DNA from 2 places in the Alteromonas lipotrueae genome. Region 1 is predicted to be linked to the other one. Evidence: predicted binding sites of a transcription regulator. Region 1 holds the regulator's gene; the other holds the start of a gene.
What was found. The regulator sigma-54, encoded in region 1, starts transcription at its own class of promoters, with help from an activator protein. The targets are predictions, from matches to a motif close to GTTGGCACGNNNNTNGNNT.
Positions count from the first base shown of each region.

Region 2: a site for sigma-54 is predicted at 1,800-1,818, ahead of glnA (glutamate--ammonia ligase). Genes of this name have one in related genera too.

Region 1 covers NZ_JAESDJ010000001.1:164,773-169,929, forward strand. Annotated here, with positions in the region: gene mgtE (magnesium transporter) at 1-1,226, opposite strand, end outside; gene KYS23_RS00675 (HPr family phosphocarrier protein) at 1,385-1,657, opposite strand; gene rapZ (RNase adapter RapZ) at 1,657-2,502, opposite strand; gene ptsN (PTS IIA-like nitrogen regulatory protein PtsN) at 2,541-2,984, opposite strand; gene hpf (ribosome hibernation promoting factor) at 2,993-3,280, opposite strand; gene KYS23_RS00695 (RNA polymerase factor sigma-54) at 3,310-4,794, opposite strand; gene lptB (LPS export ABC transporter ATP-binding protein) at 4,870-5,157, opposite strand, start outside.
Region 2 covers NZ_JAESDJ010000003.1:193,178-198,334, reverse strand. Annotated here, with positions in the region: gene KYS23_RS06195 (DUF4124 domain-containing protein) at 1-218, opposite strand, end outside; gene glnA (glutamate--ammonia ligase) at 324-1,733, opposite strand; gene typA (translational GTPase TypA) at 2,166-3,995, shown strand; gene KYS23_RS06180 (response regulator) at 4,176-4,571, shown strand; gene KYS23_RS06175 (MalY/PatB family protein) at 4,709-5,157, shown strand, end outside.

The sequences.
Region 1 (5,157 bases):
CCTGCTAGCGCTGCGGCTATCATGTTAACCAACATGGCGAAGGCGATAATGATGCCTAGCATGTAGTCTTGTTTCCAAAGCGCTATTACCGAAGCAATTAATATTGCCCAAATGGCCCCATTTAAGAAGCCAATAGATATTTCTTTGCTTATTAACCATCGGGAGTTGCTGGCGTTTACGTGACCCAGTGCCATACCACGAATAACAAGCGTAAGGGTTTGGTTACCCGCTACGCCGCCCATACTTGGTACTATGGTGTTCAGTATGGCGAGTACGGCTAATTGGCTCAGTGTGGCCTCAAACAAGTCGCTTACCATGGCTGCCATTAGCGCGGTAACCAGGTTTACTGCCAACCATACAGAGCGTCGTTTGGTACTTTGAAGCACAGGGGCAAAAGTGTCTTCGTCATCATCTAAACCCGCCATACTCATCATAGAGTGCTCGGCATCTTCACGAATAATATCTACCACATCATCTATGGTGATACGCCCTACTAGGCGGTTTTTCTCGTCAACGACAGGGGCTGATAGCCAGTTATAGCGTTCGAATAAGCTCGCCACTTCATCATCTGGCATATGCACAGGAATCGCTTCAGATTCTTCATCCATGACATCTGATACTTTGGCTTCAGTCTCAGCGGTGAGTAATCGCGTTACCGGTACGATACCGACTAAATTATCAGTACGGTTTACTACATAAAAGGTATCGGTGTTTTTAGGTAATTCGCCTTTAAGGCGAATATAACGAAGTACTACATCAATGGTCACATCAGGGCGAAGGGTTATCGTGTCGGTGTTCATGATGAAGCCGGCTGTCTCTTCACCGTAAGACAATGCTTGCTCTGCACGAAGTCTGTCTTGTGCATCCATTGATTCTAGAATGTCTTGCAGCACTGGTTCTGGAAGGCTGCTAAGGGTAACCGCTAAGTCATCGGTATCCATTTCTTCTAACGCGTCTACGACGTTTGCAGGCAGCATTTTGGTGATGATACCGTTACGTACGTCGTCAGAGAGTTCTTCTAGAATATCACCGTGGAAATCACCATCAATAAGCTCCCACAGTTCATCTCGGGTGCGGCTTGGGCTAGATTCGAGAATATGTGCAACATCAGAAGGGGGTAATTCCAGCAGAAGCTTACGTACAGAAACAAATTGGCCGTTATTTAACGCGCCATTAAGTGCCCGAAGTTGGCTTTGTACGTATTTTGAGACCAGTGCTTCTGCCACTGCTTTCGCCTAAAAATGGAATTTTCTATAACGGTAGGATATCGCAATTGCCATGACGCTGTCATGACAAAAGCGCAGTAACGACAGACAATTACGGGCTATGTGGTGAAATTATAGGCGGCTTTATACCGAAAATCGTAACACAGGCGAGTGCAGCATTACTCGTCTTCGTTGAAACGGCCTTCAATTAACGTTTCAATGGCGTTTAATGCTGCTTCGGCATCATTACCTTCAACCACAACGTTCACCTGTTCACCTTGGTGGCTTTCCAGCATCATTAAGCCCAGCACACTGTTAGCATCGGCTTTCTTATCGCCTTTCACCAACACTATTTTTGCATCAAATTGATTGGCTAATTGAACCAACTGTGTGGCAGCGCGGGCGTGTAAGCCCAATTTATTGACTATGGTAAGTGTTTTTTCGATGGTCATTACTGATTTAACTCGCGGTGGCGAATTTGTACATCGGGATGCATTTCGCCAAAGGTTTTCGCTAACGATTGAGCAATAAATACTGAGCGGTGCTGACCGCCGGTACAACCAATCGCAATGGTGACATAACTACGGTTATTGCGTTCTAAGTGAGGTAACCATGTGGTTATCAAGTTCTGAATTTGCCAAATGAATTTGGTTACAACAGGCTGGGAACCTAAAAATACTTCTACGGGGGCATCTAAGCCAGTTAAGTGTTTTAAATCGGGCTCCCAATGTGGGTTGGGGAGAAAGCGGGCGTCAAATACATAGTCGGCGTCTTTGGGGATGCCGTGTTTAAAGCCAAACGATTCAAAGACCAATACTAGCCGAGAGCTTTTCTTACCTAGAATTCGCTCGCGAATAAGCTCTGCGAGTTGATGAATTGTGAGCTTATCCGTATCAATATACAAATCGGCGCGCTCAACAATAGGCGCAAGTAAGTCTGATTCGGCTTTTATCGATTCAGATAAAGATTTGTTGAGCTTAGCTAGCGGATGCAATCGGCGGGTTTCGCTGAAACGTTTCACCAACACATCGTCGCTGGCGTCAATATACACAATGGTCATAGACCAAGACGAGGGTAGGTAATCTAAAATCTCTACCAAGTCCGCTGGATTTTTTGGCAGATTCCTTACATCGATACTTACCGCGACTTGGTCATATTCATCAACCACGGTATGAGTAAGGGTAGGGAGAAGGTTAACCGGAATATTATCTACGCAATAGTAGCCTAAATCTTCAAGGGCACGTAGTGCAACTGATTTTCCCGAACCGGATCGACCACTGATAATAATCAGTTTCACCTGCATTTCTCCCTTTTAAAATATGGTGCTGTGCTTTATTAGCTTAAAGCCGTAATAATGTCGTCACTGGTGGAGGCCCGCCTAATGGCTTTCACCGTTTCTTTATCACTTAGTTTTCCCGCAACGGTAGCAAGTGTTTGTAAGTGACCTTCTGTTTTCTCTTCAGGCACTAACAGGGCAAAGAAGATATCTACGGGCTGATCGTCAAGCGCATCAAAATCGATGGCAGGGTTGCTGGTTACAATAATGGCGATAACGTGTTCTAAGCCCGGTAATCGACCGTGAGGCAATGCAATACCATTGCCAATACCCGTACTTCCCATTCGTTCACGGGCGAGTAGGCTATTTAACACTGTGGCCTGATCGATGTCGGGATTATTTTTAGCAGCAATGTCGCTAATAATCTCTAGAATACGTTTTTTACTGTTACATTGAACCGCACACTCGGTGCGGTCCAAACTTACTATGGCTTGAATTTCCATATTAATATTTAGTGCTTTTTCAGCTTTTCCTTATGCTTGATAACTTGCCTGTCGAGCTTGTCGATCATGCTGTCTATCGCCGCATACATGTCGGTGTTATGTGATGAAGCAAACACTTCTGCTCCGCTGAGGTGCATGGTGGCTTCGGCTTTTTGATTAAGTTTTTCGACGTTCAGGATGACATGCACATTAGATATGTGATCAAAGTGACGCTCTAGTTTGCTGAACTTAGTATCGACATAGCTACGCAAAGAATCAGTAATTTCGACATGATGACCGGTAAGGTTGATTTGCATATTTCGTCTTCCTTAAATTATCAAGGCCTTTAAATAAGGCTTTTGCGTTGGTTTGACGGCGGAATCGATAATGATTCCCGGTATTTTGCTATTGTCCGCCGGGCAACTTTGATGCCTTGTTCGGCCAACAATTGAGCAATCTTGCTATCGCTTAATGGCTTGCTGGGCGTTTCCGCAGCCACAAGCTTTTTAATTAGTGCGCGAATAGCGGTAGATGAACACTCACCACCAGATTCCGTTGCTACGTGACTAGAGAAGAAATATTTCAACTCAAATATGCCACGTGGGGTATGCATATATTTTTGCGTGGTGACACGTGAGATGGTGGATTCATGCATATCTACCATTTCTGCGACATCATTTAGCACCATTGGTTTCATCATTTCTGGGCCGTGCTCGAAAAAGCCCATTTGTTGCTGCACAATACAGTTTGCTACTTTCATCAAGGTGTCGTTCCTTGATTCAAGGCTTTTTATAAACCATTTGGCTTCTTGCATATGTGAGCGAATAAATTGCGAATCGCTGCTGTTTTTAGAGCGTCTGCTCATAGCGGCATATTGCTGATTTACGCTTAACTTTGGCAAGCTATCGGGGTTAAGTTCTACCACCCAGCGGCCATTCTTCTTGTTTACCGAAACATCAGGAATAACGTATTCCGGTTCTTTGGTAATTAATGCACTACCTGGACGAGGATTCAACGTTTGCAGTAAGCGCATGGCTTCGCGAAGTTGATCTTCTTTCAAACGGCTCTTGCGCATTAACGTACGGTAGTCTTTGCTGCTAAGTAGGTCCGAGTACTCATTGATAAGTTGTCTTGCTTCTGCAAGCCATGGCGTATCGTCTGAGAACTGGCGAAGCTGTACAAGCAAACATTCTTGCGGTGTACGCGAACCTGAACCGATAGGGTCGAACATTTGAATACGTTTGAGTACACATTCAACTTCGTCCATTTCCACCAATTCTTCTACGTCGTCAGAATTCACCGATTCTAAAATCTGTTCGATGGGGACGTTCAGGTAACCAGATTCATCGATTGAGTCGATAATGGCGGTAGCAATGGCGCGGTCGGTATCCGAAAACGGGGTTAACCGCATTTGCCATAGCAAGTGGTCTTGAATATTGTCGGTGGTTTCACCCTGAAACAGTTGGTCGTCATCATTATTTGATGGACCAGGAGCGGGAGCAGAAGAGGCCGAGTAATACTCATCCCACGTACTGTCGATTGGCAGTTCATCGGGAAGGTCGTTCTTTTCAAGCGCGTCACCTGCTTCTAACGAATCGCTAGATGCAGTAGGAGCAGCTTCTACAGAAGGGTCGTCGCCGTCCATGTTGTTTTTCTCAACAGGATGGTCATCGCCGCCTTCTTCAACTTCCAAAAGTGGGTTTGAGTCTAGTGCTTCCTGAATCTCTTGTTGCAGGTCGAGCGTAGACAACTGCAGCAGCTTGATTGCCTGCTGCAACTGCGGTGTCATGGTAAGTTGTTGACTGAACTTTAGCTGTAAAGATGGTTTCATCTACGTCTTATTTTTAAACTCTTGTTGTGAATATACCCGTGCTTAAAACTGAAAATGACAATTCGGTTACAGTAACTATAGCCTGAATTGTTCTCCTAGGTATACATCCCTTACTTTCTGATTACTTAAAACTTGTTCTGCTGTCCCTTGCGCGATGAGTTCGCCTTGGCTCACAATATACGCTTTCTCACACACATCCAGTGTTTCTCTTACGTTGTGATCGGTGATGAGGATTCCAATTCCTCTGTCACGAAGATGTTGAATGATCTTCTTTATATCATTAACCGATATAGGATCAACACCAGCAAATGGCTCATCAAGCAAAATAAATTGCGGATCAGCGGCTAATGCTCGCGCGATTTC
Region 2 (5,157 bases), on a different contig from region 1:
GACACTACATTCTGTGTTTTAGCATCAAACTCAACGGTGTCGCTTTTCGGTGAGGGGCTATCGGTATAAAGGATAGTGCCGTCAGCCTGCTTAACCTTGTACACAGGAGAGCTTGTGGTGGTAGACACCTCAGGATCATTTGATGTGCTTTGCCCATGGCTTTTACCGGGAGTTAACACCATCACCATAAGCAACACAATGTAGGGATAAATATTCAATAGGGAGACCCACTCATAGTTTCTTACTTATATAGTAGAAAAGCTTTAGCATAAAAAAAAGCCCGCATAAGCGGGCTTTTGTATATTGAAGCACTTAAGCGTTAATTAAACGCTGTAGTACATATCGAACTCAACTGGGTGAGTTGTCATGGCAAGCGTAGTTACTTCTTCAGACTTAAGATCGATGTACGCATCAATCATGTCGTCAGTCATAACGCCACCAGCTTTAAGGAATTCACGGTCGTTATCCAATGCTTCTAGTGCCATTTCTAGCGAGCTAGCAACGGTTGGAATTTCTGCCGCTTCTTCTGGTGGTAAGTCGTACAAGTCTTTATCCATAGAATCGCCAGGGTGGATCTTGTTCTTAATACCGTCAAGGCCAGCCATAAGCATTGCTGAGAAAGCAAGGTATGGGTTAGCTGTTGGGTCAGGGAAGCGTACTTCGATACGACGTGCTTTATCGCTCGTTACGTATGGAATACGGATAGATGCAGAACGGTTACGCGCAGAGTATGCAAGCATTACCGGTGCTTCAAACCCTGGAACCAAACGCTTGTAAGAGTTTGTTGATGCGTTTGCAAAAGCGTTGATTGCACGAGCGTGTTTAATAATACCGCCAATGTAGAAAAGCGCTTCTTCAGAAAGACCAGCATACTTATCACCCGCAAAGATGTTTACACCATCTTTAGCGATTGATTGGTGACAGTGCATACCAGAACCGTTATCACCTACAAGTGGTTTAGGCATGAATGTAGCAGTTTGGCCATAAGCGTGAGCTACGTTATGTACTACATACTTATAAACTTGGATTTCATCTGCTTTCGTTACTAGTGTGTTGAATTCGCAAGCAATTTCGTTTTGACCAGCAGTAGCAACTTCATGGTGATGTGCTTCAATAACTAAGCCCATTTCTTCCATTACTAAACACATTGCAGCACGAATGTCGTGCGCTGAATCTACTGGAGGAACTGGGAAGTAACCGCCTTTAACACCAGGACGGTGACCCATGTTTCCGCCTTCAAAATCAGCGCCTGAGTTCCATTTTGCTTCAGCAGCATCAATTTTGTAGAAAGAGCCGGCCATGTCTGTGTGGAATTTAACATCGTCAAAAAGGAAGAATTCTGGCTCTGGGCCGAAGAATACAGTGTCGCCAATGCCGGTAGATTTTAGGTATTCTTCTGCACGGCGCGCAACTGAACGTGGATCACGCTCGTAACCTTCCATAGTAGAAGGCTCTAAGATGTCACAACGAATATTTACTTGAGTCTCTTCTGCGAATGGGTCGATTACCGCACTCGTAGGATCAGGCATAAGTACCATGTCTGATTCGTTAATGCCTTTCCAGCCAGCAATTGAAGAACCATCGAACATTTTACCTTCTTCAAATGTCTCTTCGTCTACCGTAGCGGCAGGAATCGATACGTGTTGTTCCTTGCCCTTAGTATCAGTAAAACGCAAATCAACAAATTTCGCTTCACTTTCTTTAATCAGCTCTAATGCCTTTTCTACTGACATCGTGTCCTCCAGGTTTAATGTAAAAATGCGGAATGATCAGCTTCATCCCAACAGTGGAAAAACTAAAAGCGATTTTCATGCCATCTATCGTGATTCCAATTTTGCTGGCTTAGCAGCAAGAGGATAACGGAATGACTAATGGTGTTGCACACAAATGGTGCTTAATCGCTATATTTTGGTGCAAATTAAATTTAGGTAGCCGTAAGCTAGCCTAGATTAACTTGTCTTCACTTACCACCGAAAACAGGGCTCGAAAGTAATAAATTCGTTAATCAAAGACTATAATAGTGAAAAACATGCCTCCCTTTAAAAAAAAGGTGCGCAAACGCCGTGGTTTTTCTGTACAATCCGCGCAAAATTTACTATCTGCATTTTTTGCAACAAATCTAATGCATGCTTAACATCATGTAATGATTTACACAGGCTCCCTAGATGAATACCACTGATATTAATAAATTACGTAACATTGCTATTATTGCTCACGTTGACCACGGTAAAACAACTTTGGTTGATAAACTGTTACAACAGTCAGGCACTCTTGAAACTCGCGGTGAGCAAGAAGAGCGCGTGATGGACTCGAATGACATCGAGAAAGAACGCGGCATCACAATCTTAGCGAAAAACACTGCTATTAACTGGAATGACTACCGTATCAACATCGTAGATACTCCAGGACACGCCGATTTCGGTGGTGAAGTAGAGCGTGTAATGTCAATGGCCGATTCAGTGTTGCTTCTAGTAGATGCGCAAGAAGGTCCAATGCCTCAAACGCGTTTCGTAACACAAAAAGCATTTGCTCAAGGCTTGAAGCCAATTGTTGTTATCAACAAAATTGACAAGCCTGGCGCACGTCCTGATTGGGTTATGGATCAAGTATTCGATTTGTTCGACAACCTTGGCGCAACTGACGATCAGTTAGATTTCCAAGTTGTATATGCATCAGCACTAAATGGTTGGGCTTCATTAGACGCCGACGAGCCAGCTGAAGACATGAACGCATTGTTCCAAACGATTGTTGACCAAGTATCGCCTCCAGATGCAGATGCCACTGGTGCATTCCAAATGCAAATTTCTCAACTTGATTACAACTCATATGTAGGTGTAATTGGTGTTGGCCGTATTAAACGCGGTACTGTTAAGCCAAACCAACAAGTTACTGTTGTTACCGCTGAAGGTGAGAAGCGTAACGGTAAAGTTGGCCTTGTATATGGTTACCTTGGTCTAGCACGTCATGAAGTTGAAGGTGCAAGCGCTGGCGATATTATCGCAATCACAGGTTTAGGTTCGCTTAAAATCTCTGACACTATTTGTGATGTTAACCAAGTAGAAGCGATGACGCCGTTATCTGTTGATGAACCAACAGTTACTATGACCTTCCAGGTAAACACTTCACCGTTTTCTGGTAAAGAAGGTAAGTATGTTACTTCACGTAACATTCTAGAGCGTTTGAACGACGAACTAGTACATAACGTTGCACTTCGTGTTGAAGAAACGCCAGATCCGGATAAATTCCGCGTATCAGGCCGTGGTGAACTTCACTTGGGTATCCTTATTGAAAACATGCGTCGTGAAGGCTACGAGCTAGCAGTATCACGTCCAGAAGTTATTCTTAAAGAAGAGAATGGCGAAACACAAGAACCGTTTGAAACACTAACGGTAGACTGTGAAGAAGCGCATCAGGGCTCTATCATGGAACAACTTGGTCTGCGTAAAGCTGAAATGACCAACATGTCTCCAGATGGTAAAGGCCGTGTACGTATCGACTTCGTTATTCCTAGCCGTGGTTTGATTGGTTTCCAAACAGAATTCATGACGATGACGTCTGGTTCAGGTTTGCTTTATCATACGTTTGATCACTATGGCCCATACAAAGGCGGTATCATTGGTAAGCGTAAGAACGGTGTTCTTATTGCTAACGCTAACGGTAAAGCCCTAACTAACGCCTTGTTTAACCTTCAAGAGCGTGGTCGTTTGTTTATCGGTCACGGTGTAGAAGTTTACGAAGGTATGGTTATCGGTATTCACAGCCGCGATAACGATTTAACTGTTAACGCCCTTAAAGGTAAGCAGTTAACTAACGTTCGTGCCTCTGGTACTGATGAAGCGCAAACTTTGGTTCCGCCTATCAAGATGTCGCTTGAGCAAGCGCTTGAGTTCATTGATGAAGACGAATTAGTTGAAGTTACGCCTGTATCTATTCGTATTCGTAAGAAGTTACTTACTGAAAACGAACGTAAGCGTTCTTCACGCGAGAAAAAGTAATCACCTCCGCTTTGATGACTTAATTAGTTTTCAAATGCATTAAGATGATTCAAAAACGCCAGCTTTCAAGCTGGCGTTTTTTTATGCTCACGTTTTTGCCAAAATGTCGACGAAAGATGAGTTGGCAACATCGACTTTGGCCTCTATCATCAAGTTAATGAAATTAAAAAGGCAAAGCCCGTGTTCTCTGTAGCAGTTATTGAAGACGATGTTATTACGCTCGATCTTATTACCGATGCATTAGAAACCCGTTTATCGGCGACGGTTTACCCGTTTAGCCGAAGTAAAATTGCCCGTGAATTCTTGCTTCAACAAACGCCAGACACGTTACAATTGATTATTAGCGACCAAGTCATGAAAGAATATGACGGATTAAGTTTGTTAAAGGCATGCCGGTCGGCGAACTTATCTGTTCCGTTTTTACTGATCACTGGTGATCCCAATAAAGAACTCGTCATGGAAGCGCGCAAGTTAGGTGTATCTGGTTTTTTAGCAAAACCCTTGCAAATGGACTCCCTGGCCGCAAAAGCCAAGTCCGTAGCGCTAGCAAATGCTAAAAGTCGCGTAAGCGAATAACTAGCTACTCCTTAGTAAAGCATTCAAGGGCGTTAGCAAACAAATAAAAAAGTCCTAAATGGTCTAAGCAGCGCTAGTTTATATGCTTACGAATTATTACACTGGTGCTCATAATGTAATGGCAACAGGATGTAAGTGTGACGTTTAATTTTGACCAAACCCCACCTCGTAAAGATACCTATTCGTTTAAGTGGCAAAAGTATATAGGTAAGGACATTATTCCTGCTTGGGTTGCCGATACTGAATTTCGATGCGCTCAGCCAATATTGGATGCAATTTCTGAACAAGTTGAGCATGGCAATTTGGGCTATGTATTACCTGGTCAACATCAAGGTGCGATTAGTGCAATCCAGCGTTGGTTGAAAGACAAGCACGACTGGGAGGTGAAAGCAGAGTGGATTGTGTGGACGCCAGGCGTTGTGCCTGCGTTTAACGTTGCCTGTAAAGCTTATTGTGAAGCTGGCGATAAGGTGCTTATTCAAACACCTAATTACCCGCCTTTGCTAGCAGCACCAAAATTAAATGAACTAGAGCGCATCGATATAGGCACAGTGATTGACACTAAGTCGGGAGAGAGCCGCTATAC